Linked DNA regions of Formosa sp. Hel1_33_131. The protein of the gene in region 2 interacts with the protein of the main gene of each other region in a pairwise test. Links are inferred from orthologs where the notes say so. Each region holds a gene or a part of one and is shown on either strand. Other genes may lie near its edges. The genes, in order: dnaA and nadE.

Evidence for each region.
Region 1: the proteins of nadE (region 2) and dnaA interact in binary tests that used the Escherichia coli proteins (3 or more experiments, as listed by UniProt). The link is inferred for Formosa sp. Hel1_33_131 from one-to-one orthologs.

Annotation. Positions count from the first base shown.
Region 1 is NZ_CP017260.1:455,906-459,211, reverse strand. Bases 116-3,082 are described here. They hold dnaA (chromosomal replication initiator protein DnaA), read right to left. Parts: upstream 2,330-3,082; coding sequence 902-2,329; downstream 116-901. Other genes in these bases: FORMB_RS01955 (IMPACT family protein), read right to left, coding at 2,904-3,082; FORMB_RS01960 (acyl-CoA thioesterase), read left to right, coding at 2,509-2,907; FORMB_RS01970 (SAM-dependent methyltransferase), read right to left, coding at 116-822; FORMB_RS01975 (peptidoglycan-binding protein LysM), read left to right, coding at 116-118. In the rest of the region: more of FORMB_RS01975, read left to right, coding at 1-115; more of FORMB_RS01970, read right to left, coding at 115-115; more of FORMB_RS01955, read right to left, coding at 3,083-3,306. UniProt on the Escherichia coli protein: Plays an essential in the initiation and regulation of chromosomal replication. Binds in an ATP-dependent fashion to the origin of replication (oriC) to initiate formation of the DNA replication initiation complex once per cell cycle.
Region 2 is NZ_CP017260.1:1,717,573-1,720,640, forward strand. What follows is about bases 65-2,793. They hold nadE (NAD(+) synthase), read right to left. Parts: upstream 1,959-2,793; coding sequence 1,170-1,958; downstream 65-1,169. Other genes in these bases: dnaG (DNA primase), read left to right, coding at 65-536; FORMB_RS07745 (response regulator), read right to left, coding at 540-1,163; gldB (gliding motility lipoprotein GldB), read left to right, coding at 2,205-2,793. In the rest of the region: more of dnaG, read left to right, coding at 1-64; more of gldB, read left to right, coding at 2,794-3,068. UniProt on the Escherichia coli protein: Catalyzes the ATP-dependent amidation of deamido-NAD to form NAD. Uses ammonia as a nitrogen source.

The DNA.
Region 1 (3,306 bases), 1.3 Mb from region 2 along the record:
AGCCTTGGGTTTTACAGATGCCTATGGGACTGACATTCTTTCGTATATGCGTAAATTCTCCGGTTATGACACCTCTTTTGTTACAGCTCAAAAAAAATCAAAATTTGATTTCCCTTAGTCTTTTTGAATGATAAAAATAGCAGGGCGTTTATGGAAATCTATTTTTGAATGTTTCCATTCTTTGGCTGTTTGCGTTTTGATATATTCCGATGGTAGTGTCAAATCGCAAGCCACACAAATTCGGGTGTCTGGGCTAAGGGTCGCACTCAAATCTTCTAAAATACTGTTGTTTCTATAAGGCGTTTCTATGAATAACTGAGATTGCTGTTCTTCAAACGAGCGTCTTTCGAGTTGTTTTATTTTAGATTTTCGTTCCGCTTTGTCAATAGGTAAGTAGCCATTAAATGCAAAGTTTTGACCGTTCATTCCAGAGCTCATCATCGCTAATAATATAGAAGATGGTCCTACCAACGGAATGACTTGAATGTTCTGTTTATGGGCTATTTTTACCACTTCTGCTCCAGGATCTGCAACCCCAGGGCATCCTGCGTCTGAAAGCAATCCAATGCTGTTTCCTGCCAAGCATTCTTCTAAAAAAGAAGGGATTTCTAAAGGGTCTGTAAACTTATTTAAACTAAACAAATTCAAGCTCGCTTGAGATTTTCCAGAGCTTACCGTTTTTATAAACTTACGTGCTGCCTTTTCGTTTTCAACAATATAAGTATCTATGTTTTCAATGACTTTTTTGATGGAAATAGGCAGTACTTCTAAAGGAGCGTTGTCGCCTAAACCTGTAGGAATTAAGTATAATTTACCAGTCATTATTATAGAAATATTAGTCGTTTTTGAAGTGGATAGAAGCCATACAATTGGAGTATGAACTCTTAATCAAAAACAGCGGTTATATGGATAATTTCTTCGTCAAGTCTTCTACATATTTTCTAAACTGCTTATCTGTAGTAGAGAGGTTATTAACCGTTTTACAAGCGTGTAGAACTGTAGCGTGATCACGTTTCCCAATTTGAGAACCAATACTGGCTAAAGAAGCTTTGGTGAATTTCTTCGCAAAAAACATGGCCAATTGTCTTGCTTGCACAATATGACGCTTTCGTGTTTTGGATTGAAGGGTGTCCACATCCATTTGGAAATAATCTGAAACGACTTTTTGAATGTAGTCGATAGACACTTCTCGCTTGGTGTTTTTTACAAATTTCTCAACGATTTCTTTCGCTAAAGAAAGTGTGATTTCTTTTTTATTAAATGAAGATTGTGCAATTAATGAAATGATAGCCCCTTCCAATTCACGAACATTTGAAGTGATGTGCTTGGCTAAATACTCAATAATTTCTTCTGGCATTTCAACGCCATCTCTGTATAGTTTGTTCTTTACAATAGATACACGCGTTTCAAAATCAGGATTTTGAAGCTCTGCAGATAATCCCCATTTGAATCGAGATAATAAGCGTTGCTCAATATCTTGCATGTCCACAGGTGCCTTATCACTTGTTAAAATAACTTGTTTCCCGTTTTGATGTAAATGGTTAAAAATATGAAAGAATACATCTTGTGTTCCTGATTTTCCAGAAAGGAATTGAACATCATCAATAATTAAAACATCTATAATTTGATAGAAGTGAATAAAATCATTTCGATTGTTCTTCTTGACAGACTCTATATATTGTTGGGTGAATTTTTCAGCGGAGATATACAACACTGTTTTTTCAGGATATTTATCTTTTATGTCAACCCCTATTGCATGCGCTAAATGTGTTTTTCCTAAGCCAACCCCACCAAAAATCAATAAGGGGTTAAAAGAGGTGCCTCCTGGCTTGTTAGCCACTGCAATACTTGCATTTCGCGCCAACCGGTTTGAGTCACCTTCCAAAAAGTTATCAAAAGTATATGTTGGATTTAGTTGAGACTCAATTTTAACGTTTCTAATCCCAGGAATTACAAAGGGATTTTTTAATTCAGGATTTATATTTTTTAAGGGAATATCAACGCGTTGTGAATAGACTGCTGAACGGTTTGAACTAGGAATTTTCTCCGTAAACGGTTGTTTATTACCATACGTATTTTCCATTTTGATGATATACACCAATTTGGCATTTATACCGAGCTCTTTAGTAAGGGCTACTTTTAAAATTTTAACGTAGTGTTCTTCTAACCATTCGTAGAAAAATTTACTAGGAACTTGAATACTGAGCGCATGATCGTCAAGTTTTACAGCTACAATAGGTTCAAACCATGTTTTGTAGGCTTGCGGCTGAATGTTGTCTTTTATAAAGTTTAGACAGTTTTCCCAGACCGATTGCGCAGTGTTATTCATTTCAGTAGTTTATTTTTTTAGTTAGTGATCAAAAATAAGAATAATCTTGGGGGAAATGGTTATCGTTATTTTACAGTACAAATATGTGAACAAAATTCCAAAAAAAAAAATCAAATTTGATTGATTATTTAATATTTTTTCCTCATGTTTAATTTTTATAAATATACAAATTTTAATATATGAATATACATCAAACAAAGATTAAGGTGAGATACGCAGAAACTGATCAAATGGGGGTTGTGTACCATGGGAATTACGCTCAGTATCTGGAAATTGGACGTTTAGAGTGGTTGACTGCTTTAGGGATTTCTTATAAAGAAATGGAGGCCAATGACGTGATGTTACCGGTGGTGTCTTTGAGTTTAAACTACAAAAAACCAGCTTTTTACGATGATGTTTTGACGATATCTACGACACTTGTGAAACAACCAACGGCTTCTATTGAGTTTAATTACGAAATTCATAATTCTAGCGGTGAATTACTCACAACGGCCAACACCAAATTGGTATTTGTTAACATGAAGTCTAATTTCCCGATGCGTTGTCCCCAATATATTTTAGATAAACTGCAAATTTAATCGTTTAAAATTTCAACTTTAATTTTATGAAAGGCCTCAAAAGTAGTTTGAAGGCTTTTTTTACCACTTTTTTTGACCAAAACAACCACTTCACATTCCATTTCAAGCCGCTGAGACTTTATAACGAGCTGCTGTTTTTTAATAATCCGCATTACTTGACTCAAATCTTTGTATTCAAAACTTAGTTTGAAGGTGATTAAAATATCCAAGGTTTTTATGTCGCTCGCCTCCAAACTTAATTTCGCCGTAGTCTTGTAAGCGCTGATCAAGCCCCCAACGCCAAGTTTTGTCCCTCCAAAATAACGGACCACCACCACAAGAACATTGGTAACATCAAACGCTTGCAATTGCCCATAAATTGGCAAGCCTGCACTATTTGAGGGCTCTCCATCATCTGAA
Region 2 (3,068 bases):
AAATATTACTCTTATACGGAAGTCGAAAAGAGTCTTTCGAAGATTTAATTTTGAAAGAAAACGACAAAGGAGCATTGGCGCTCGAACCCGTCATTCATGAGGTTAAAGTTTTTGAGAAAATATTTCTGGATTTACAAGAGGATGAAATGCAGTTTACCAATGAGAATTTCAAAACGCTTTATTATACGATTATCGACAGTTTAAACCAGACAGAAGATTTTGTGATTGAATCTTTTGTGAATCATTTAGATCCTGTGTTAGCATCCGATGTGACTGATATTTTGATGAATGAAGAACGCTACAATCTTCATAATTGGGAGAAAAATAATATTTTTCCAAAACAAAAAGATGTGAGTATTGCGCAGTTGGTCAGTGAAACAATTTTGACTTTGCGTTGTTTTTTAATCGACCGAAAAGTGGATGAAATCAAACAAGATACGCAGGATGAAGTGGACCACAGAACGCTTTTGGAAGATGTGTTGAATTACTCCAATTTAAAAATGTTGTTATCCAGAAAACTGAGTCGCGTCCTCTAAACGTTATTTGTTCTGACGTCCGTGATCGATCAATTCGACAAGATTTGAAACATTTAATTTTTTCATCAAACGCAGTTTATAAGTACTCACGGTTTTTTCATTGATGTTCAATTGATCCGCAATGTCTTTGTTTCTTTTCCCAGAAGATATGAGCTTCAAAACTTCCACTTCACGGGTCGAAAGTTTCTTGTACAAATTCATGGTTCCGAGATTATTTTTTTCAAAGGTAAGACTCTCCGCAAGTTCCTTACTGACATAAATACCTCCTTTAAACACCTTTAGAATGGCGCGTTTGATGGTAGAGGTGGTCACCGTTTTAGAGAGATAACCAGAAGCCCCTGCTTTGATCGCGCTGATCGCATAAATATCCTCTGGATGTGTGCTAAAAATAATCACACTTACATCGTTAAATTCTTTTTTTATCGTACGAAGCACCGTGATTCCATTGATGTCCGGAAGGTCCATAGTCATGAGAACGATGTCTGTATTGGATTTTTTGAGATAGTCTAAAAGTTGCTTTGCAGAGTTTGCGGTGTTTACAATTTTAATATCTGCTGAGTTCTCAAACAACACACGAATCCCATAGCTTACAATGGGTTGATGATCTGCAACGAGGACTCGAATCATGTTATTTTATTTTAAGTTTTGAGGAATTTCACAGACAGGGATGGGGTTCATTTTATGTTTATTGGCCGCATTGTAGCGTGAATAAATTTCAAGAACCGTACGTTCTCTGCCTTCAAAATCGTCCACTGTTTTTCCGTTTTCAACCTCCTTCATAGCCCATTCCAATTCGGGATACGAAGCCCCAATTTGGTCTTCGTCACTTCGGGAGTCCCCAAACAAACCATCACTTGGTGCTGCGGTTAAGATGCTTTCAGGGATTTCTAAAGCCCTTCCTAAATCGTACACTTCCGATTTTAAGAGGTCTGCAATTGGGCTGAGGTCCACGCCGCCATCTCCATATTTTGTATAAAATCCAACGCCAAAATCTTCCACTTTATTTCCGGTTCCAGCCACTAGTTTTCCTAAAAGTCCCGCATAGTAATAAAGAGTGGTCATTCGCAACCGTGCTCTCGAATTTGCCAATGCCATATCGACCATGATTGTGCTGCCTTCCAAATCAATTTCAGATTTAAAACTTTCAAAAACGGGTGTTAAATCAACCCGAGTGGACTGTACATTTGGAAACCTATTTTTCAGTTGTTCGATGTGTTCCTGAGCTCTTGACACATGACTTTCTGTTTGGTGAATGGGCATTTCTAAACACATCACATCCAGTCCCGTGAGGGCACAAAGTGTTGAGGTCACTGCAGAATCCACCCCGCCAGAAACGCCAACCACAAAACCACTGACCTTTGCGTTTTCGGCATAGGTTTTTAACCATTCTACAATATGGGGTGTCACTGATTTTGTGTTCATAGATTTCATTTTTTTGATAGTGACACAAAAGTAAACTATTCTAGATAATTTATTTTTATCTAGGTAAAGATAATACACTTAAAAGACAATTCATTGGTTAGTTTTTCGTTTGTTAATTTAGTGAAGTTATTCGCTATGTTTAAAAGTGAGAGATTGATGATGCGCCTTTAATTTTTAATATAATCAAACCCCTTATCCAAAATAGATTAATTACTTTTGCCATTCAATTGGTATTAAACTTATAATTTGAAATTCAACAGTACGCAATCAACCTCATTCTCGGTCTTAAAAACCATTGTTTTTTTGTTGGTTATTTGTGTATTTTCATGTCAAAATTCATCAAAAGTTGAAAAAGAAATATCTGGAATTGTTCTGAATTTAAACATTGAACGATTCGATCAGTTGTTTGCGACTTCAGCACCTTCGGAGCTTCCAGCTTTAAAACAAAACTATCCGTTTTTATTTTCCAAAAGATATGCAGACTCTGTATGGGTTCAACGTATGAGCGATCCAATTCAGCAGCTTCAAAATAAAGCGGTAGACAGTGTTTTTGAAGATTTCTCTAGTATTGAATCTGAAATAATAAGCTTTTATCAGCACCTTAAATATTATAACAAAGCACTCAAAACACCACGGCTAATTACGGTACTTTCTGATGTTGATTACCGTAATAAAGTGGTCGTTACAGATTCTATTGTGCTTATTGCATTAGACACTTATCTTGGAGCAGAGCATGAATTTTATGCAAGTTTTTATGATTACATCAAACAAAATTTAAATAAGGATCAAATTGTTTCAGACTTGGCAACGGCTTATGCAGAGCAATTGATTTACCAACCCAAACGGGCCACGTTTCTAGAAGAAATGATTTACTATGGGAAGCAATTGTATTTGAAAGATCTTTTGATTCCATTTAAAGATAACAATCAAAAAATAGGTTATTCTTCAGCGCAATATGAATGGGCAGAAGAGAATGAGTTTTATATATGGCAGTACTTTGTTGAAAAGGAATTGTTGTATGAAACGGATCGAAAATTACTGTCACGGTTTATCATACCCGCTCCTTTTTCTCGATTTAATTTGGAATTGGACAGTGAGTCGCCAGGTCGG